Regions from separate parts of the Streptomyces sp. NBC_00683 genome, predicted to be linked through region 1. Evidence: riboswitches for the same ligand, from Rfam matches in the RefSeq annotation. Region 1 holds a riboswitch; each other region holds the start of a gene.

Region 1 (5,541 bases):
AGATCTCTTCGAAGACACGGGACTGGGCGTTCGTACGGTAGAAGACGGCGACGTCGCCCGCCTTCGCGTCCCCGGCGTCCGTCAGCCGGTCGATCTCGTCGGCGACGAACTGCGCCTCGTCGTGCTCGGTGTCGGCGACGTAGCCGGTGATCCGGGTGCCGGCGCCCGCGTTCGTCCAGAGGTTCTTGGGGCGGCGGCTCTCGTTGCGCTCGATGACGGCGTTGGCCGCGGACAGGATCGTCTGCGTGGAGCGGTAGTTCTGCTCCAGCATGATCGTCTTCGCGTCCGGGTAGTCCTCCTCGAACTGGAGGATGTTGCGGATGGTCGCGCCGCGGAAGGCGTAGATCGACTGGTCCGCGTCACCGACGACGCACAGCTCGCCCGGGGCGTCGGCCTCGCCCGCCGGGCCCACCAGCTCGCGTACGAGGGTGTACTGCGCGTGGTTGGTGTCCTGGTACTCGTCGACCATCACGTGCCGGAAGCGGCGGCGGTAGTGCTCGGCGACATCGGGGAACGCCTGGAGCAGGTGCACCGTCGTCATGATGATGTCGTCGAAGTCCAGCGCGTTGGCCTCGCGCAGCCGCGCCTGGTAGAGCGCGTAGGCCTGCGCCAGCGTCTTCTCGAAGCCGTCAGCGGCCTGACCCGCGAAGGTCTCCTCGTCGATCAGTTCGTTCTTCAGGTTCGAGACCTTCGCCGTGAACGACTTCGGCGGATAGCGCTTCGGGTCGAGGTCCAGGTCGCGGCAGACCAGCGCCATCAGCCGCTTGGAGTCGGCGGCGTCGTAGATCGAGAACGACGAGGTGAAGCCGAGGCGCTTCGACTCGCGGCGCAGGATCCGCACGCACGCGCTGTGGAAGGTCATGACCCACATGGCGTTGGCGCGCGGTCCGACGAGCTGCTCGACGCGCTCCTTCATCTCGCCCGCGGCCTTGTTGGTGAAGGTGATCGCGAGGATCTGCCCCGGGTGCACCCCGCGCTCGGCCAGCAGGTGGGCGATCCGGTGCGTCAGCACCCGGGTCTTGCCCGAGCCCGCCCCGGCGACGATGAGCAGCGGGGAGCCCGCGTGCACGACGGCGGCGCGCTGCTCGGTGTTCAGCCCGTCGAGCAGCGCGGCGGAGTCGACGACGGGGCGCGGGGCGCCGTCGCGGTAGTAGGCCTCGCGCGGCGGTGGGGGACCGTCGAAGACGCCCCCGAAGAGGTCCTCCGGCACCGCTTCGGGTGCGTGGTCCTCGGGGGGTGGCGGGGGGCCCTCGTCCGCTTGCTGGAGGCCGGTCAGGAAACTGTCGTCAAAGAGGCTGCTCATCGCCTGACGAGTCTAGGCGGCCGCACCGACACCCCGGGGCCGCATTCCGCACGAGGGCCAGATCCGTGCGCGCACCGAGACGGATCGCCCACAGTGCGTAGGGATTCGGAGGCACTTCCCGCAATAGGACCGGTCAATCCAGAAAGGTCACGGAAATGTATCGGGCATATCGGCCATCAACCTTCACAGGGGCACCACGGGTTGGCTAGCGTGCTCCGACGGGTGACCGTTACCCCCTTGAGGCGAACCACGCCGCGCGGGCACCCTCGCTGAATCCGTCGCTCCCGCACGGGAGTCCGGAACCGGGGACCCACACGCAGCACCGGGGTGAATCGGTCCGTCCCGCTGGACCGTAGGGCAGCCTTCCGTTCCGCCCGAACCCGACAGCTAACCCGGTAGGCGGTCCACGGAAGGAGATGCCGGCCTTGGCGTCGCATCGCAAACCGCGCACCCGTGTGCGCACCAGCTCCCCCGCCGTCGGTCTCACGACGGCGGCGCTCGCGTCCGTCACCCTGCTCTCCACGCAGAGCGCGACGGCCGCCCCTGCGGAGCCCAAGCCCAGCATCGAGGAAGTGCAGAAGAAGGTAGACGACCTCTACCGCCAGGCGGGAACGGCGACCCAGCAGTACAACAAGGCGAAGGCGGCCTCCACCCAGCAGCGCTCCAAGGTCGACGCGCTCCTCGAGGCCGCGGCCAAGCGTGCCGACAAGCTGAACGAGACGCGCCGGGAACTGGGCAACTACGCGGCCGCGCAGTACCGCAGCGGAGCGATAGCCCCCACGGCCACGTTCTTCCTCGCGGACGACCCGCAGTCGTACTTCGACCAGGACCAGCTGATGGCCCGGATGACCAGCCAGCAGCAGAAGGCGGTCGCCGACTTCCGTACGCAGCAGAGCGAGGCGGCGACCAAGCGGGTCGAGGCGACGAAGAGCCTGCAGACGCTCACCGAGTCGCAGACCACGCTGCGCACCAGCAAGCAGCAGGTGCAGAACAAGCTGGCCGAGGCGCGCACCCTGCTGTCGGAGCTGACCGCCGAGGAGAAGGCACGGCTCGCGGAGCTGGAGCGCAAGAAGGAGGCGGAGGCCAGGCGCAAGGCGGAGGAGCTCGCGCGCCAGCAGGCCGCCGCCGCGAAGGCGGAGGCGGACCGGGCGGCGGACGAGGCCTCGAAGGAGGAGGCGGGCACCGGAACCGGCACCGGCACGGGCTCCGACAGCAGCTACGCGTCGAAGGCGGACAAGGTCCTGGCCTTCGCACGGGACCAGATCGGCAAGCCGTACGTCTGGGGGGCGACGGGCCCGTCCTCGTACGACTGCTCCGGGCTGACGCAGGCCGCGTGGAAGGCGGCGGGCGTCGACCTGCCCCGCACCACCTGGGACCAGGTCGAGGTGGGCACCCGGGTGGCCACCGCCGATCTGAAGCCCGGTGACCTGGTCTTCTTCTACGACGACATCAGCCACGTCGGCATCTACAAGGGCGACGGGATGATGATCCACGCGCCGAAGCCGGGCGCGAACGTCCGCGAGGAGTCGATCTACTACATGCCGATCTACGGCAGCGTGCGCCCGGCGTAGCACGGAGCGCACGGACGGAACTGCCTACGGGCCCGGCACGCACCGGGCCCGTAGGGCTGCCCGGTCAGGTCCAGAGTGTGGCGATGAAGATGTTGGCGACCGTCAGCCCGCCGACCGCCATGAAGACGCCCTTGTCGACCTTCTCCTCGTCGCGCTTCACATAGACGAGCGCCAGGATCACGACCAGGAGCAGCAGCTTGATGCCGATCTTGATGTTGTTCACCGGCTGGTCGTCGAGCTGGTTGAACCCGACCAGGGCGAAACCCGTGACGAGCATCATCAGCGCACCGTGCAGCATGGCGGGTCCGAACCGCGCGGCACCCTTCCCCATGGCCGTCATCTGAGTGAGGAACCCACCCAGCAGGGAGGCGATTCCGATGATGTGCAGGGCGACGAAGACATTGATGAGTACGTCCATGGCCGCAGCGTAGCGGCGGCCATATCACCAGTCTTCAGCTAGGTACTAATTCCTTATGAGTTCGCTCTCGACCCGTGCGAATTGCCCGACAACAGCTGGTTTTTCCGGTCATTTGCGTTGATCGAAACGTCACATTGGGGCAATAGCTGTCATTACGACTCTTCCTCGTGCCTCGGGTTTAGCGTCCCTCCCAGGTGACCGATTCTTCACCGCCGTCCCCGTACCGGGCGGCACCCCGGTCACCCCGCCGGGTTCCGGTGGCGGGCCACTCCCCCTGTGGTGGCCCGGCACCGGTATCCGGCGGGCCCGCCGGATACCCCCCGACGGGCAGTCGAACGGAAGGACCCGCGCCCCCGTGGCCGTCCCACGCAAAGCCGCTCACCGCAAGCCCAAGCAGCGTCCGTTCACCGGGCCTGCTGCCCGCACCGCAGCCACCCTGGCCCTCGCCGGGGCGGCTACCGCGACCGCCTTCGAGGGCGCCGCCCAGGCCGAGCCCCAGCTCACCCCGGCCCAGGTGAAGTCCAAGGTCGACCGGCTGTACCACGACGCCGAGGTCGCCACCGAGAAGTACAACGGCGCGAAGGAGAAGGCGACCGCCACCGCCGAGTCCCTGGACGCCCTGCGCGACGAGGCCGCCCGCAGGACGGAGCGCCTCAACACCGCGCGCAACGCCCTCGGCTCGTTCGCCGCCGCGCAGTACCGCAGCGGCGGCCTCGACCCCGCCGTCCAGCTGGCCCTCTCCTCCGACCCCGACCAGTACCTGGAGCGCGCCTCCTACCTGGACCGGGCCGGGGACCGGCAGGCCGGCGCGGTCAACGGAGTCCGCAGGCAGCTCACCGAGATCGCCCAGCTGCGCGCCCGGGCCGACGAGGAGCTCGCCGCACTCGCGGACCGCCAGGCCGAGCTGAAGAAGCACCGGACCGCGGTCCGCACCAAACTGGCCGACGCCCGCAAGCTCCTGGCCACCCTCACGGCCGCCCAGCGCGCCGACTACGAGCGCTCCGCCGACGCCCAGCACGGCGGCACCGGCGTCCGGGCCGACCGCAGCACCCCGCGCGGCTCCGTCAGCGCCCCCAACGCCCGTGCCGCGCAGGCCGTCGACTTCGCGTACGGGGCACTCGGCAAGCCCTACGTCTGGGGCGCCACCGGCCCGTCCTCCTTCGACTGCTCCGGCCTCACCCAGGCCGCCTGGCGCGCCGCAGGTGTCTCGCTGCCCCGCACCACCTACACGCAGATCAACGCCGGCAGCCGCGTCTCCCGCTCCGAACTGGCCCCGGGTGACCTGGTCTTCTTCTACTCGGGCGTCACACACGTCGGGCTGTACATCGGCGGCGGACAGATGATCCACGCCCCGCGCCCCGGCGCGCCGGTCCGCATCGCACCGATCAGCGAAATGCCTTTCGCGGGAGCGACCCGGGTGGCATAGGCTCCGCGCCGACCGGCCCAGCGAGAGAGAGAAGGCTCCCCGTGCCGATGGACACCGACGTCCAGAACTACGCGCGAACGCTCACCCTCCGCTCCCCCGACCACTACCGGGTGGGCCCCTTCACGGTGCGCCACAACCCGGGCTGGGAACTGAAGTACGCCAACTACGCCATCCCCGACCAGGGCGCCGAGCCCACCGCCGGGGACATCGACGACCTCGTCGCGGCATTCCGCGAGCGGAACCGGCTGCCGCGCCTGGAATACCTGCCCTCCTGGGCCCCTGCCGTCGAACCGGCCCTGCTGGCCGCCGGCTTCACCGTGGAGAACCACGCCCCCGTACTGGCCTGCACGCCGGCCGGTCTCCTGCCGCCGAAGCCGGTGGACGGGCTCCGCATGGCCGAACCCGTCACCGACGCGGAGTTCACCGCGGCCGCCGCGGTCCAGCACACGGGCTTCGGTGGCGAAGGCGGCCCCGACGAGGGCGAGATCGCCTGGCTGCGCGCCGCGGTGGCCGGCAACGGCGTCGCGGCGCTGGCCCTGCTCGGCGACGAGCCCGCCGGAGCGGGCGGCTGCTCGGTCCCCGTCGACGGCATCAGCGAACTGGCCGGCCTCGCAGTGTCCGACGCCTTCCGTCGCCGGGGCATCGGCGCCGCGCTCTCGGCCTGGCTGACCACGACGGCCTTCGAACGCGGCTGCTCCACCGTCTGGCTGGAGCCGGGGAGCCCCGAGGTCGAGCGGATCTACGCGGGCATCGGCTATCGCAGGATCGGCGAGAAGACCAACATCTCGCTCGCGGCGGAAGCCCGCTGACCCGGACCGGTCGC
Region 2 (5,541 bases), 1.1 Mb from region 1:
CCGGGCCCGTGGCCGCAGCTTCACGCAGGGCCGCGGCCAGCACCTCGCCGTCGCCCGTCTCCGCTTCGCCGTTCTCTCCCACCCAGGGGATCGCGGTCACGATCACGGCGTCGCAGGTCTGGTCGGTGAGCGCCTCGGCCAGGGCGTCCCGGAAGTCCTGCGGCCCGGCAGCAGTCGTCAGGTCGCGCGGCGGGCGCGGGCGAAGCCCTTCGGCGAGGCAGGCGTCGTAGGTGAGGAGGCCGAGGGATTCCGAGTTGCCGAGGATCGCCACCCGGGGACCGGCCGGCAAGGGCTGATCGGCGAGCAGCAGGCCCGCGTCGACCATCTCCGTGACGGTGTCGACGCGGATCACACCGGCCTGGCGCATCAGCGCGGAGACGGTCGCGTCGGGGATCCGGCTGACGGGGACGGCGTGGCCGGGCGGGGTGGAACCGCTGTGCCGGGCGCCCTTGACGACGACCACGGGCTTCACGGCGGCGGTCCGGCGGGCGAGCCGGGTGAACTTGCGCGGGTTGCCGAGCGATTCGAGGTAGAGGAGGGCCACATCGGTGTCCTGGTCCTCGAACCAGTACTGCAGGAAGTCGTTGCCGGAGATATCGGCCCGGTTGCCCGCGGAGATGAACGTCGACAGCCCCGCGCCGCGCCGGTGCAGGCCGGACAGCAGGGCGATCCCGATCGCGCCGGACTGGGTGAACAGCCCGATGCGTCCGGGTGCGGGCGACGTGGGGGCGAGGGAGGCGTTCATCCGGACGGTGTCGGAGGTGTTGATGATGCCGAAGGCGTTCGGACCGATGATCCGCATTCCGTAACTACGGGCCTGCCGGACCAGTTCGCGCTGGCGCTCCCGGCCTTCGGCGCCGCGCTCGGCGTAACCGGCGGAGAGGACGACGAGGCCCTGGACCCCGTGCTCACCGCAGTCGGCCACGACCTCCGGCACCCGTTCGGCCGGGACGGCGACGATCGCGAGGTCGACCTGTTCGCCGATCTCGCCCACGGAGCGGTGCGCGGGCACACCGTCGACCGTGGCCTGTTCGGCGCCGAAGGACCGGTTCACCGCGTACGTGCGTCCGGTGAAGCCCGAGCCGAGGAGGTTGCGCAGCACCGTGCGGCCCACTCCGCCCGCGGCGCGGCCGGCGCCGACGACGACGACCGATCCGGGGGCCAGCAGCCGCTGCACGGAGCGCGCCTCGGCCCGCTGTTCACGGCCCCGCTGGACGGCCAGGGACGCCGCGGTGGGTTCGAGGTCGAGCGTGAGGTGGACGGAACCGTCCTCGAAGCTGCGCTGCTGGGTGTAGCCGGCGTCCCGGAACACCTTGATCATCTTGTTGTTCGCGGGCAGCACTTCGGCGGCGAAGCGCACGATGCCGCGCTCACGGGCGACCGCCGCGATGTGTTCGAGGAGCGCCGATGCCACACCGCGGCCCTGGTGGGCGTCCTGGACGAGGAAGGCGACCTCGGCCTCGTCGGCGGGTGCGGAGGCCGGTCTGCCCTGTTCGTTGATCCGGTCGAAGCGGACGGTCGCGATGAACTCTCCGCCGATCGTGACGGCCAGCCCCACCCGGTCGACGTAGTCGTGATGGGTGAAGCGGTGCACGTCCTTGGCGGAGAGACGTGGGTAGGGCGCGAAGAAGCGGTAGTACTTCGACTCGTCGGAGACCTGTTCGTAGAAGCTGACCAGCCGCTCGGCATCGTCCGTGGTGATGGGCCTGATCCTGGCGGTACCACCGTCGCGGAGCACCACGTCCGCCTCCCAGTGGTCGGGGTACGCGTGATGCGGACTCTGCTCCGGCGTGGGCTCCATGGGCAAAGCCTACGGCCGCCGCACCGGTCGCGGACGGATCGTTGCGCGGGCAGTCTGAGGGAGCCGATCGGCGGTGGCGGCCTGGCCGGAGGTCGGACACAGCAGTGCGCACTGCATGAGAGACTGGTCTAGACAACTATTGATTCGTGAAGGGCAGAACCATGGCTGAGCGCCGCGTCAACGTCGGTTGGGCCGAGGGCCTGCACGCCCGCCCCGCATCCATCTTCGTCCGTGCCGCCACGGCCTCCGGCGTCCCCGTGACGATCGCCAAGGCTGACGGCAACCCGGTGAACGCCGCCTCCATGCTCGCCGTGCTCGGCCTGGGCGCCCAGGGTGGCGAGGAGATCGTGCTCGCGTCCGAGGCGGACGACGCCGAAGCCGCTCTGGACCGTCTGGCGAAGCTGGTCACCGAGGGGCTCGAGGAGCTTCCGGAGACCGTCTGATTCCGCCCGTTCCGGACCGGAATTACTTCCACGACAAAGCCGCGGTATCCCCATCGGGAGCCGCGGCTTTCTCGTTTGCGGGAAGTCCCGGACGACCGCGAAGGCGGCCTGAATTCGGGCAGCAAAAAGAAAGCCCTCCCGAATTCCCTTCTTTGTATACGGCGCCATTGTTAATGCCGGACACCTGCGATGTTTACAGAATGTTGCGAAGTCCTCACCCGGGCCGGACCCGCCGTGCGGCCGGGCCGGTCCGTGCGCCGCAGCCGGTGGGCGGCGCTGGCCCGCTCGGCGTGCTGGGCCGCCAGCGCCCTGGCCCGTTCCGCGTCACCGCGCGCCACGGCGTCCACGATGGCGCCGTGCTCGGCCCAGGAATCGGCGGGGCGGGCCGGGTGCTCGACCGCGTACATCCAGGTGATCTTGTGCCTGAGCTGGGTGAGCAGCGCGATGAGGGCGGGGCTGCCCGAGGCTTGGGCCAGCGTCTCGTGGAACCAGCCGCCCAGCGAGCGCAGATCCTCCCCCTCGCCCCGGCGAACCCGCTCCTGCCCCAGCCTGACCAGGCCTCGGAGCACTTTGAGGTGTGCCTCGGTACGACGCTGGGCGGCGCGGGCCGCGCCCAGTGGCTCCAGGAGCATGCGGATCTCCAGGAGGTCGGCGGCCTCCTGCTCCGTGGGCTCGGCGACACAGGCACCGGCGTGCCGGCGGGTGACGACGAACCCCTCGGACTCCAGGGTGCGCAGTGCCTCGCGCACCGGGACGCGGGAGACCCCGTACCGACGTGCGAGCACCTCCTCGGTGAGGCGGCTGCCGCGTTCGAAGACACCGGAGACGATGTCGTCACGGATTGCCGTGCATACCGAATGCGCGGGAATGCGCATGTCCGAACCTCCGCCTTAATCCCCGCGAAACGCGGCCGATCGACGCCTGTTCTGTGACTCTATTGCAATCAGCCGCAATTTCCGATGGCGGAGCGGAATCCATGGATATCTGCCGGCCGACGAGTACTTCTGCGGAGGTTCGCAGCGGAGCGGTACGGGGCGGCACGACGAAGGCCCCGGCAGGTGCCGGGGCCTTCGCAAAGCTGTGCGGCAGGAGGTCTCAGACCTGGAGACCGTGTGCTCGGAGGTAGGCGACAGGGTCCATGTCGGATCCGTACTCCGGGGTGGTCCGCGCCTCGAAGTGCAGGTGCGGTCCGGTGGAGTTGCCGGTGGAGCCCGACAGGCCTATCTGCTGCCCCGAGGTGACACTCTGTCCGACGGACACGCCGATCGAGGAGAGGTGGCCGTACTGGGTGTACGTGCCGTCCGTCATCCGGAGCACGATGTTGTTGCCGTACGCGCCGCCCCAGCCCGCCTCGACGACCGTTCCGGCGCCGACGGCGACGACGGAGCTGCCGGACGCGGCGCGGAAGTCGATGCCGGAGTGGCTGCCGGAGGACCAGAGGGCACCGCTGGACTTGTAGCCGGTGGTCACGGAGGAGCCGGCGACCGGGAGGTGGAAGGAGTTCAGCCGGGCGCGCTCGGCGGCGCGGGCGGCGCGCGCCTTGGCCTCACGGACCTCCTTGGCGCGGGCTTCGGCCTTGCGCTTCGCCTCGGCCTCGGCCTTCGCCTTGGCCGCCGCTTCGGCCTTCGCCTTCGCCACGACGTCGGCCTGGTGCTGCTGCGCCTCGGCCTGGGCGTCGATCTGGGCGGCGAGAGTGGTGTCGATGGCAACGGCCTGGGTCAGACCGGTGACGGTGAGGGCCTCGGAGTCCGCGGCGAGGGCCGGGGAGGCCATTCCGCCGATGACGCCGGTGGTGGCCAGAGCCGCGATGCCGGCGGCCTTGGCGCTCCTGCGCGTCAGGCGGCTCGGGGCACGGTGCTTCCCGGTGGCACGGGTGAACGCCATGGAGGGGCTGATCCTTTCCTTCCTTCTCGCCTACCGGGTTAGCTGACGGGTTCGGAGCAGGAAGGTCTCCTACGGATCCCCCGCCTCGTACGAGACGCGGACATCCGATTCACCCCAGGGACTACGTGGGTCCCCGGCTCCCCAGGCTCGCGCCTGACGGGGACTCGGCGATGACTGTCCGGCGCCGCGGATGCGGCATACGTCTGGCGGACAGCCGAGCCGACGCTAGGCCGGGCGACTTTCAATCACCAAACGGACAGGTCGCTTTGTCGCACATCCCACAGGCCATACATGAACTTTCTCCACCAATTCAGACAAAAGGGAGAACCCCGGCGAGAACGCACTCGCCGGGGTTCGCTCTGCTCCGTTCCGTCAGCCGGTGACGACCGACACCTCGCCGATACCCAGCGCCCTGACGGGCTCCGCGATCTGCGAAGCGTCTCCCACGAGAACCGTGACCAGCCGGTCCACGGGGAACGCGTTGACGACCGCGGCCGTCGCCTCCACCGTGCCGGTCTCCGCCAGGCGCGCGTACAGCTGGGCCTGGTAGTCGTCCGGGAGGTGCTGCTCCACCTGGTCGGCGAGGGTGCCCGCGACCGATGCCGCCGTCTCGAACTTCAGCGGGGCGACCCCCACGAGGTTCTGCACGGCGGTCTCGCGCTCGGCGTCCGTGAGCCCCTCGGCAGCCAGGGTGCGCAGGACCTTCCACAGGTCGTCCAGGGCCGGCCCGGTGGACTCCGTGTCCACGGAGCCGCTGATGGCGAGCATCGCGGCGCCGGTCGCCCCGGACACGGATCCGGGTGCCGTCGAGCGCAGCACCTGGCCGAAGGCCCGGACACCGTAGGTGTAGCCCTTCTCCTCGCGCAGGACGCGGTCCAGCCGGGAGGTGAGGGTGCCCCCCAGGCAGTACGTGCCCAGGACCTGGGCGGGCCAGACGCTGTCGTGCCGGTCGGCGCCGATCCGGCCGATCAGCAGCTGCGTCTGCACGGCTCCGGGACGGTCCACGATCACCACTCGGCCGGTGTCGTCCGCGGTGATCGGCGGCACCGGGCGCGACTGGCCGGCATTGCCCGACCAGTCACCGATGGTGTCCGCGAGCAGCGTGTCCAGATCGACCCCCGTGAGATCGCCGACGATGACGGCCGTCGCGGTGGACGGGCGGACATGGGCGTCGTAGAAGGCGCGCACACCCGCGGCGTCGATCCGCCGGACGGTCTCCTCGGTGCCCTGGCGCGGACGTGACATCCGCGCCGTTGCGGGGAACAGCTCCTTGGAGAGCTGCTTGGCGGCACGCCGGGCGGGGTTGGCCTGCTCGTGCGGAATCTCGTCGAGCCGGTTGCCCACCAGGCGCTCCACCTCGCTCTCGGTGAAGGCAGGCGCCCGCAGCGCTTCGGCGACCAGGCCGAGCGCCTT
Region 3 (5,541 bases), 1.6 Mb from region 1:
GGAACTGCTGCCCGGCTCCTACGACCTGCCGGGCGCCCGGCTCCTGGATCTGGTCCAGGTCATGGACCGGATCCGGCGGGAATGCCCGTGGACCTCGCAGAAGACGCACAAGGGCCTCGCGAAGTACGCCATCGAGGAGGCGTACGAACTGGTCGAGGCGATCGAGGACGGCGACCGTGAGGAGCTGCGCGAGGAGCTCGGGGACGTGCTGCTCCAGGTCGTCTTCCACGCCCGGATCGCGCAGGAGGACCCGGACGAGCCCTTCGCCATCGACGATGTCGCGGCCACGATCGTGGAGAAGCTGATCCACCGTCATCCGCATGTCTTCGGCGACGAGACCGCGGAGACCCCGGAGGACGTCCACGCGCACTGGCTGCGGACGAAGGCGATCGAGAAGCAGCGCGATTCGGTCACCGACGGGGTGCCGCTCGGCCAGCCCGGTCTGGCCCTGGCCGCGAAGCTGGGCAGCCGGGCCCGTGCCGCAGGGCTCGATGTCGCGCTCCCGGCGGGCGACTCGGTCGGCTACCGGCTCCTCGCCCTCGCCGTACGCGCCGAACAGGACGGCACCGACCCGGAGGCAGCCCTGCGGGCCGCCGCCCGTGCCTACCGGGACGCGATCCGGGCGGTGGAGGGGCACGGGGGCGCTCCGGATAACGTCGAGGAGTGAACGACAGCCCCGCCGACACCCCCGCGCCCGGCGAGACGCCGGACGAAGCGCCCGAACTCTTCACGTGGGAGTTCGCCACCGACCCGTACCCCGCCTACGCCTGGCTGCGCGAGCACAGCCCCGTGCACCGCACCGCGCTGCCCAGCGGCGTCGAGGCCTGGCTGGTGACCCGGTACGCGGATGCCAGGCAGGCCCTCGCCGACACCCGGCTCTCCAAGAATCCGGCGCACCACGCCGGGTCGGCGAACGCCAAGGGGAAGACGGGCATCCCGGGGGAGCGCAAGGCGGATCTGATGACGCACCTCCTGAACATCGACCCGCCGGACCACACCCGGCTGCGCCGGCTCGTCTCCAAGGCGTTCACTCCGCGCCGGGTCGCCGAGTTCGCGCCGCGCGTGCAGGAGCTGACGGACCGCCTCATCGACACGTTCATCGAGGAGGGGAAGGCGGACCTCATCCACGACTTCGCCTTCCCGCTCCCCATCTACGCGATCTGTGACCTGCTGGGGGTGCCTCCGGAGGACCAGGACGACTTCCGGGACTGGGCGGGCATGATGATCAGGCACGGCGGCGGACCGCGCGGCGGGGTGGCCAGGTCGGTCAAGAAGATGCGCGGCTACCTTGCCGAACTCATCCACCGCAAAAGGGAGAATCCCGGCGACGACCTGATCTCGGGACTCATCCGGGCAAGTGACCACGGTGAGCACCTCACCGAGAACGAAGCCGCGGCGATGGCGTTCATCCTGCTGTTCGCCGGTTTCGAGACCACGGTCAACCTCATCGGCAACGGCACCTACGCCCTGCTGCGCAATCCGGAACAGCGCGAGCTGCTCCAGCGCTCGGTCGAGGCCGGGGAGACGGAGCTGCTGGCCACGGGAATCGAGGAGTTGCTGCGGTACGACGGCCCGGTGGAGCTCGCCACCTGGCGCTACGCCACCGAACCCGTGACGCTCGGCGGACAGCGCATCGAGGCCGGGGACCCCGTTCTTGTGGTGCTGGCCGCCGCCGACCGGGACCCGGAGCGCTTCCGCGATGCGGACACGCTGGATCTCGCACGGAGTGACAATCAGCACCTCGGGTACGGGCACGGCATCCACTACTGCCTGGGTGCGCCGCTGGCCCGGCTGGAGGGCCAGGCGGCGTTGGCGACGCTGTTGCGACGCCTCCCCGACCTGCGGCTTGCTGCGGAACCTACCGATTTGCGGTGGCGGGGCGGGCTCATCATGCGCGGACTTCGCACTCTTCCCGTGGAGTTCGATCCCGGACAGCGCTCCGAAAAAAGTGACACTCTGTCAACTCTGTGACTTTCACGTGATCTCCGCTGCATCGACTTGTGACACACGTTCGAGTACGGCTAGGTTCACCGTTCGACTCACCAGTCACACGTCAGTCACACGGAAGGCAATCCCATGGGCTCCGCGAACGGCAGACACCGTCGCCCTCGGCAGGCACCCGCCATCGTCGTCGCCGCAGGCGTCACAGGGTCGGCCATCGCCATTCCGCTGCTCGGTGCGACCGGCGCGCACGCAGCCGACGCCTCGACCTGGGACCGGGTCGCCGAGTGCGAGAGCGGTGGCATGTGGAGCGCCGACCTCGGCAACGGCTACTACGGCGGCCTGCAGCTCTCGCAGGACACCTGGTCGGCCTACGGCGGTACGGCGTTCGCGCCCCGCGCCGACCTGGCCAGCCGCTCGCAGCAGATATCCGTGGCGGAGAAGGTGCTCGACGACCAGGGGGTGACGGCGTGGGCCAGCTGCGCGGTGATCTCCGGGCTCGCGCTGGACAACACGCTCCCGGGTGTCGACCCGGGCAGTGAGCCGACCGCCGAGCCGTCGGACACCGCGACCCCGTCCGACGATGCGTCCGCCACCCCCTCGTCCGATGCGTCGGACGACGCGAGCGGGAACCGGAACACGGACAACAAGGGCAGCGAAACCGCCAAAGCCGACAAGTCGACCGGATCGGACAAGGCTGATCCTTCGGCCTCTCCCTCGCCGGAGGCGTCCGAGACCTCTGACGGTTCGACGGAGGCGCCGGGCGGCAAGCACCGTGGCACGCCGGCCCCGGAGGCCGGCACGGGCTCGACGGACGGGCGCGAGTCCGGCCGGCACGCCTCGCGCGGGGACGCCGACGCACGCAAGGGCGGCGACGGCACCTACACCGTCCGCGCGGGCGACAACCTCTGGGCGATCGCGGACGCGCAGGAGCTGCCCGGAGGCTGGACGGCGCTCTACGAGGCCAACAAGGACGAGCTGGGTTCCGACCCGGACCTGATCCTTCCCGGGCAGAACCTCGACCTGGGCCTCGACCTGGGTGCCAAGGCGGACGAAAAGACCGCCGGGGCCGGTGCGGAAGCCGCCGCGGGCAACTGATCCAATTCGGGAAAACACCCCATAATCGGGGGCAGTTCAGAGGCCTATGTCCACTTATGTCTAAGTGAGACATGGGTCTCTTTGCGTCAACTCACGCTTCTCGTCCGCCCGGTTCGCCGATGACGCCTCCGACCTGCGAAAACGATCCTTCGCCAGTTGCGGGTAAGGCCTGATTGTCCGTGATGTCCATCTTTGAATGTGGGGGTTGCCTATGTTTACGGTCGGAACCGCTCGCACCGCGGGCACCTTCGACCGTCACGCCGAATCCTGCCGTCGGCCGAAGGGATTCGACGCGTAAAGCGCCGTAGGCAGGAGCGGGGGACCCAGGTAAGTGCCGGACCCGGCCGTCGGAAGACGGGTGAGGGCCGGCTGGGGGTGAAGTCGCTTGCCAGTGCGAGCGACCGGGCAACTCACAGGCCCGAACCCGACAGCTCACCTCGTAGGCGTCGGTGAGGAGAACCATGCTGCTTTCGAGCAAGGGCAAGCACCGTCGCCCGTCCAAGGCCGTCCGTATCGCCACCCTGGCCGGCGTCACCGGTGCCGCAGTCGCCGTTCCGCTGATGGGTGCGACCGGCGCCTCCGCCGCCTCCGTCGCCACGTGGGACGCCGTCGCGCAGTGCGAGTCCGGTGGCAACTGGTCCATCAACACCGGCAACGGCTACTACGGCGGCCTGCAGTTCTCGCAGTCCAGCTGGGCAGCCGCCGGCGGCACGCAGTTCGCCGCCCGCGCCGACCTGGCCTCCAAGGCTCAGCAGATCACCGCCGCCGAGAAGCTCCTCGACCTGCAGGGCCCGGGCGCCTGGGCGTGCGCCGGTGCCGGCGGCCTCGCCAACGACGGTGTGGACCCGGGTGTCGACGCCTCCGCGCCGAGCGCCGACAAGGCCGCCCAGCCGGAGCGCAAGGCCGAGCAGCCCACCACGCGCAGCGAGAAGCGCACCGCCCCCGAGGCCTCGAAGACCGTCACGACCCCGACCGGGGACAAGGTCAAGAAGGGTGACGGCGAGTACAAGGTGAAGGCCGGCGACACCCTGAGCACGATCGCCGAGGCGAAGAAGGTCAAGGGCGGCTGGCAGAAGCTGTTCAAGCTCAACGACGACATCGTCGAGGACGCCGACCTGATCTTCCCGGGTCAGCAGCTCCACCTGAAGTAGTCCCGGGTCTCTCCTCCCCGAAGGCTTCGGGGCCGCGTAGGGGTGTCCGGCGGCACCCCACGCGTTCCCTCCCGGCCCGGCGCACTCACCCCCGTGTGCGCCGGGCCGGGGTCGTGTCCGCGGTGCGCCGCACGGCCGCGCCGCGTGCGTGATCGTTCAACTATTGTGGTTACTCGTCAGTAGATTTCTGGACCTTTGCCCGGAATGCAGGCCCTTGGGTCCTTTTTCGTCCCAGGGGACGGGCGGTCGGCCGACGCAGGGGGCCGAGCCGGTTAGGCTCGTGGCGCAAGGCCACAGTGACCCTGCACAACCAGCGTCATATCCCAGAAGGAGATGCCTCGTGCCGTCCATCGACGTCGTCGTAGCCAGGGAAATCCTCGACTCCCGGGGCAACCCCACGGTCGAGGTCGAGGTTGGCCTCGACGACGGCAGCACGGGACGTGCTGCTGTTCCGTCCGGCGCCTCCACCGGTGCGTTCGAGGCCATTGAGCTTCGCGACGGCGACCCCAACCGGTACCACGGCAAGGGTGTCGAGAAGGCCGTCCTCGCCGTCATCGAGCAGATCGGCCCGGAGCTCGTCGGTTACGACGCCACCGAGCAGCGCCTCATCGACCAGGCGATGTTCGACCTCGACGCCACCGAGAACAAGGGCTCCCTCGGCGCCAACGCCATCCTCGGCGTCTCGCTGGCCGTGGCCCACGCCGCGTCCGAGGCGTCCGACCTGCCGCTCTTCCGCTACCTCGGCGGCCCGAACGCGCACCTGCTGCCCGTTCCGATGATGAACATCCTGAACGGCGGCTCGCACGCCGACTCCAACGTGGACATCCAGGAGTTCATGATCGCGCCGATCGGCGCCGAGTCCTTCTCCGAGGCCCTTCGCTGGGGCGCGGAGATCTACCACACGCTGAAGAAGGTCCTCAAGACCAAGGGCCTGTCCACCGGTCTCGGTGACGAGGGCGGCTTCGCCCCGAACCTCGAGTCCAACCGCGCCGCCCTGGACCTGATCCTCGAAGCCGTCAAGGAAGCCGGCTACGTTCCGGGCCGCGACATCGCGCTCGCCCTCGACGTTGCCGCGTCCGAGTTCTACAAGGACGGCAAGTACGAGTTCGAGGGCAAGTCCCGCTCGGCCGCCGAGATGACCGAGTACTACGAGGAGCTCGTCTCCGCGTACCCGCTGGTCTCCATCGAGGACCCGCTGTACGAGGACGACTGGGCCGGCTGGAAGGTCATCACCGACAAGCTCGGCGGCAAGGTGCAGATCGTCGGTGACGACCTGTTCGTCACCAACCCCGAGCGCCTGGCCCGTGGCATCGAGGAGGGCTCGGCCAACGCCCTGCTCGTCAAGGTCAAC
Region 4 (5,541 bases), 620 kb from region 1:
CGGAGCCGCTCGGGGCTGATGTTGGAGGCGGCGATCTCACGCACCTTGCCGTCCTTCACCAACTGGTCGAGCGCGGTGACGATCTCCTCCACGGGGACGGTCTCGTCGTCGAAGTGCGTGTAGTAGAGGTCGATGTGGTCGGTGCCGAGCCGGCGCAGCGAGGCTTCGGCGGCGCCCTTGATGGTCGCGCCGGCGAGCCCCTTGAACTCGGGGTGGGCGCCGACCTTGGTGGCGACGACGATGTCGGAGCGGTTGGAGCGCGACGCCAGCCACTTGCCGACGAGCGTCTCCGACTCGCCGCCCTCGTTGCCCGGGGCCCAGGCGGAGTACGAGTCGGCCGTGTCGATGAAGTTGCCGCCGGCCGCGGCGTACGCGTCCAGGACGGCGAAGGACCCGTCCTCATCGGCCGTCCAGCCGAAGACATTGCCGCCGAGAGCGAGCGGGAAGACCTGGAGGCCCGAGGAACCGAGTGTGCGGAGTGAAGTCATACCTGGAACAAACCAGTCCCCTCAGGCGACTATTCCGACGGATGCGGACCGCGGGCAGACCGGCAGCCCTGACGTCGGGGGGGGGTGCGCCAGGGCCGCCGGGGTTCAGGGGGCGTCGTCCGCCGGGGTTCGGATGGGCCGTCCGCCTGCGCGAACGCTCGGCGCAGGAACGGCGAGGGCTCGACGGCAGCACCGCGGAGCACCGGCGAGGGCTCGGCGGAAGCGCCGCGGAGCCCTCGGACCGGGAGACCTCAGATCGAGAGACCCTTGCTGCGCAGCCAGCTCATCGGGTCGATGCCCGAGCCGTCCGCGGTGTGGACCTCCAGGTGGAGGTGAGGGCCGGTCACATTGCCGGTGGCGCCGACGCGGCCGATGGTCTCACCGGTGGTGACCCGCTGGCCGGCGGTGACGTCCATCGAGGACTGGTGGCTGTACGAGATCTCCGTACCGTCGTCGAGCTCGATGACGGTGTGGTACCCGTACGAACCCGACCAGCCCGCCGACTTCACCGTGCCGCTGTGCACGGCCTTGATCGGGGTGCCGGTCGGCGCCGCGAAGTCGAGACCGGTGTGGTAGCCGGAGGACCACATCGAACCGGCCTGGCCGAAGGTCGAGGTGATCGTGTACGAGGAGGTCGGGAGGGCGTAGCTGGCGGCGAGCTTGGCGAGGCGCTCGGCCTCTGCCTTCTTCTTCGCCGCGAGTTCCGCCGCCTTCTTCTCCGCGGCGGCCTTCGCCTCGGCCTCGCTCTGCTGCTTCGCGGCTGCGGCCGCGGCCGCTTCGGCCGCTGCCTTCTCCTCCGCGGCCTTGGCCTCGGCCTCGGCTCCGGCCTGCTGCTGCTCGGCCTGCTGGAGGATGCGGGCGCGCAGCGCCTCACCGGCGTTGCTCGTGCCCTGCTCGGCCTCGGCGGCCGTGATGCCGGCGGTGGTGAGCGGGGAGGACGCGGCGACCGTGCCGTTGTCCGCCGCGTCGTCCGACATGAACGCGCTCACGCCGGGCAGGGACTTGGCGTCGGGGAGGTTGTCCGCGATGGAATCGGGAAGAGAAATAGAGACCGGCGGCTTGCTCTGCGCAGTGGCCATGCCACCCGCGCCGACGGCCGCGATGACGCCGACACCGAGGACGGTGGAGCTACGGGCGAGGCCGCGCTGCTTGGCTACACGGTGCCTGCCGCGTACGGGACGGATGGACTCCTCGGTGGGGTTCCATTCCTCCCATGTCCTGCCCTCGTCACCGAAGCTGTCGGACCTGAAGGGTGACGGGGCCTCGGGGGCAGGCTGATTGGACGCCACGTGGGCGCACTCCTTTCCTTCCTTCTCGCCTACCGGGTTAGCTGACGGGTTCGGAGCAGGAAGGTCTCCTACGGGCATCTCCGTCTCTTACGAGACACAGGTGCCCGATTCACCCCATGTAGGTGGTTCCCCGGTTTCCTTGCGGAATTCGGCGCTCGCGCACGGTGCCGCCTCTTGCGACGACTGGGACAACCGCGCTGCGTTATCGAACGTTAATAGACACCCGGGTCCGATTCCAAGCTGTTCCCGTTGATCATTCACGGCTCCGGCGTGGACTTTCAGGGGATTAACGGTCCGAAACGGGCGAGTTGAGTATTCCCGGTCGGGGTACCAATTTCTGACGTTGCGTCAAATGTTATGCGGAGCGGTGCCCTTCGACTACACACCGTGGCAACCACTCATCCATCGCCCCGCCCCACGATCTTCACAGTCGTCCGCCGCTCCGGCTGCCCCCGGGCGGGCCGGCCGACCGCGAGCAGCGCCATGTCGTCCACGGCACGGCCCTTCGTGTGCAGCCGTACGTCGTCGGTGAGCGCCGAGAGCAGTTCCTCGGGCCCCGGGAAGATCCGGCCGCGCAGCCGGGCCGCCGGGTCGTAGAAGACCCCGTCCGCGTCCCGCGCCTCGGAGAGGCCGTCCGTGAACGCCAGGAGCGTCGCCCCGGCAGGCAGTTCCCACTCGTCCGACCGGTCCGGCCACGCCCCCAGGCCCATCCCGATCGGCAGCGCCGGCACGGTCGGCGCCAGCACCTCGAGCGCCCCGTCCGCGTGCAGCAGGATCGGCTCGGGGTGACCGCGGTTGACGATCCGCAACCTCCCCGAGCCCGCCGGAATCTCGGCGAGCACGGCGGTGACGAACCCCTCCATCGAGTCGAGCCCGCCGCGCCGGGTCCCTTCCCGCGCCAGCGCCCGCTCCAGCCGCTGCGCCACACCCTCCAGCGACAGCTCCTGCTCGGCGGCCTCCCTGAACGCCCCGATCACCACGGCCACCGCCTCCACGGCGGCCAGCCCCTTGCCCCGTACGTCCCCGACGACCAGCCGCACCCCGTGCGGGGTGTCCGCGACGGCGAACAGGTCACCGCCGACGAACTCGTCCGCCTGCGCCGCCTCGTACCGCGCCGCGACCAGTAGCCCGCCGATCCGGTCGTCCGGCGTCGGGAGCACGGCGCGCATCGCGGTCTCCGCGATGACCCGGGCCGAGGCCAGCTGCTCGTTGCTGCGCCGGACGACGCCGTTGATGACGAGGGCCAGCACGGAAACGGTGACCAGGGTGAACAGCTCGGTGACCGGGGCGACGTCCGAGATCGTGTCGTCGTACAACCGGATGGCCAGGACCGTCAGGATCGCGGCCACGGCCGTACGGATCGTGCTAGCCAGCGAGAAGAACGGCGCGGCGATCAGCGGGGCCGCCGCGAACAGGGGGATCGCACTGACCTCGGGCGGCGTATTGAGGTCGAAGACCACCCCGGCCGCGATCATCAGTGCGGGCAGCAGACGTACGAACTGCCGGGTGCGGGCACCTCCAGCAGCTACGCCGCGCCGCCTCTCCCGCTTCCCCACCTGTGCACTCCTGCCCGGTCCGCCCACGGCTGCGGACGGTACCGCGCTCCAACCAGGCTGGCCGGAGCCGCGCCGTGCGGCGACTCGTCGTCGGCCAAAGGGAGGAGCGCCGAGCGCCGCGCCCCGATGGTCAGTCGGAGAGCCTGCGCTGCGCGTAGATCGTCAGTGCATCCCGTACGAAGACGGCGGTGCCGTCTCCGTACCGATCGTAGTTCTTCCCGAAGCGGGGATCGGCGACGTACATCTCGCCGAGGCCGATCACGTACGACCGGGTGGCCGTCGCGGTCACCGACAGCCACTCGCAGTGCCGCCGCGCGATGTCCTGCACCTGCTCGCTGCCCGGGTCCATGCCCGCGGCCCTGGCCTGCCCGTAGTCACGGGCGACGGCCTCGTGCGCGGCCCGGAAACTGTCGCGCTCCGCCCGGCTCAGCGATCGCCACCACCGGTCGCCCTTCTCGTACGCGTCCCGCCCCCAGCGCTCGGTGACCTCCTGCTCGTACACCGTGTGATCGAAGCCGTCGAACACTTCCTCGGCCATGAGCTCTCTTCCCTCCTCGGTCTTGTGGAGAGTGGTCCGCACCGAGGCGATCTGCCGCCCGATGCGCTCCCGCTCCTGCTCCAGCAGTCGCAGATGGGCCCGGAGCGCCACCGACGTGTCCCGCTGCCCCTCGAGTACGTCCTTGATGGCGGGCAGCGAGAGACCCAGCTCCCGCAGCAGCAGAATGCGCTGCAGCCGGACGAGGGCGTCCTGGTCGTAGTAGCGGTAGCCGTTGGACCCGATCCGGCTCGGCGCGAGGAGACCGAGATCTCCGTAGTGCCGGAGCGTGCGGCTCGTGGTGCCGGCCTTTCTGGCGATTTCCTGGATGGACCACTCCATGCCGAGAACGCTAGATCTTTACGTTGCGTCAAGGTCAAGCACGGCAGCCGTGGCGGACGTCGGCATACGACAGAGGCCCGGATCCTCGAAAGGATCCGGGCCTCTGTCTTTCAGTAGCGGGGACAGGATTTGAACCTGCGACCTCTGGGTTATGAGCCCAGCGAGCTACCGAGCTGCTCCACCCCGCGTCGTTGTGAGTGCAACACTACGCCATCCGGGACGAGGTCCTGACCATTTACCTCCGCGACCCCCCGCTACCCGCTCCGGCACCGCCCGGATCGCCGGTGCCCGCGGCCCCCGCGGAGCATCCGTCCGCATCGGCGGCAGGGTGCGTATGCCCCCGTAGGCACGGGCGGGCCGGAGTGCGCGGCTCCGTCAGCGGCGGGACGCTGGAGCTATCAGTCCTGCGGTGTCCGCTTCCGCCGGCTACCGAAGTTGCCGGAGCGCCGGCGCAAACCCGCACCGAAGGCCGGCACAGGCGGACCGGGTGCGGCACACGCTTCGGCAAGGAGACGGTCATGGACGGCACCACACTCGAAACGATGCGGACCGAACTGCGCGGCCCCGTCATCGGCCCGGACGACCCGGAGTACACACGGTCCCGCACGATCTACAACGCCATGATCGACCGGAGACCGGCGGCCGTGGTCCGGTGCCACGACACGGCGGACGTCATGGCAGCCGTCGACTTCGTACGCACGCACGGCCTCGAGGTGGCGGTGATGGGCGGCGGACACAGCGGACCCGGTCTCTGCCTCGTCGACGACGCCGTCACGATCGACCTGTCGCCGATGCGCGGCGTGCGCGTCGACCCGGCCACCCAGACCGCGCAGGTCGACGGCGGGGCGAAGCTGGGCGACCTCGACCACGCCGCCCACGCGTTCGGCCTCGGCACCCCCGCGGGCATCATGTCCACCACGGGTGTCGGGGGCCTCACCCTCGGCGGCGGACACGGCTACCTCACCCGCAAGTACGGCCTCACGGCGGACAATCTGGTGTCCGCCGACGTCGTCCTGGCCGACGGCGGCTTCGTCACGACGAACGCGAGCGAGAACGCCGACCTCTTCTGGGCGCTGCGCGGCGGCGGCGGGAACTTCGGCATCGTGACGTCGTTCGACTTCGAGCTGCACCCCGTGGACACCGTGGGTGTCGGCATCACCGTGTGGCCGCTGGACCTCCTCCCCGACGTCATGCGCTGGTACCGCGAGTTCCTGCCGCAGGCGCCCGACGATCTGTACGGCTTCTTCGCGTCGATGACCGTCCCGCCCGCGCCCCCGTTCCCGGAGGAGCTCCACGGCCAGAAGGTGTGCGGTGTCGTCTGGTCCTCGACG

What was found. Region 1 has a riboswitch for cyclic di-AMP ahead of OG257_RS15355 (C40 family peptidase). Riboswitches for the same ligand answer to the same signal wherever they lie in the genome.
Region 2: another riboswitch for cyclic di-AMP. It lies ahead of OG257_RS10315 (M23 family metallopeptidase); the one in region 1 lies ahead of OG257_RS15355 (C40 family peptidase).
Region 3: another riboswitch for cyclic di-AMP. It lies ahead of OG257_RS22975 (transglycosylase family protein); the one in region 1 lies ahead of OG257_RS15355 (C40 family peptidase).
Region 4: another riboswitch for cyclic di-AMP. It lies ahead of OG257_RS18440 (M23 family metallopeptidase); the one in region 1 lies ahead of OG257_RS15355 (C40 family peptidase).

The regions. Positions count from the first base shown of each region.
Region 1 covers NZ_CP109013.1:3,499,315-3,504,855, forward strand. The annotation lists gene pcrA (DNA helicase PcrA) at 1-1,303, opposite strand, end outside; cyclic di-AMP (ydaO/yuaA leader) riboswitch at 1,561-1,721, shown strand; gene OG257_RS15355 (C40 family peptidase) at 1,720-2,874, shown strand; gene OG257_RS15360 (hypothetical protein) at 2,939-3,292, opposite strand; gene OG257_RS15365 (C40 family peptidase) at 3,648-4,718, shown strand; gene OG257_RS15370 (GNAT family N-acetyltransferase) at 4,766-5,527, shown strand.
Region 2 covers NZ_CP109013.1:2,357,761-2,363,301, forward strand. The annotation lists gene OG257_RS10300 (GNAT family N-acetyltransferase) at 1-1,801, opposite strand, end outside; gene OG257_RS10305 (HPr family phosphocarrier protein) at 1,963-2,244, shown strand; gene OG257_RS10310 (GntR family transcriptional regulator) at 2,415-3,119, opposite strand; gene OG257_RS10315 (M23 family metallopeptidase) at 3,340-4,128, opposite strand; cyclic di-AMP (ydaO/yuaA leader) riboswitch at 4,141-4,308, opposite strand; gene OG257_RS10320 (M16 family metallopeptidase) at 4,501-5,541, opposite strand, start outside.
Region 3 covers NZ_CP109013.1:5,124,929-5,130,469, forward strand. The annotation lists gene OG257_RS22960 (nucleoside triphosphate pyrophosphohydrolase) at 1-667, shown strand, start outside; gene OG257_RS22965 (cytochrome P450 family protein) at 664-1,971, shown strand; gene OG257_RS22970 (transglycosylase family protein) at 2,077-3,039, shown strand; cyclic di-AMP (ydaO/yuaA leader) riboswitch at 3,330-3,500, shown strand; gene OG257_RS22975 (transglycosylase family protein) at 3,501-4,190, shown strand; gene eno (phosphopyruvate hydratase) at 4,531-5,541, shown strand, end outside.
Region 4 covers NZ_CP109013.1:4,120,120-4,125,660, forward strand. The annotation lists gene OG257_RS18435 (aldo/keto reductase) at 1-488, opposite strand, end outside; gene OG257_RS18440 (M23 family metallopeptidase) at 740-1,777, opposite strand; cyclic di-AMP (ydaO/yuaA leader) riboswitch at 1,789-1,941, opposite strand; gene OG257_RS18445 (PP2C family protein-serine/threonine phosphatase) at 2,176-3,333, opposite strand; gene OG257_RS18450 (MerR family transcriptional regulator) at 3,464-4,210, opposite strand; tRNA gene OG257_RS18455 (tRNA-Met) at 4,325-4,398, opposite strand; gene OG257_RS18460 (FAD-binding oxidoreductase) at 4,729-5,541, shown strand, end outside.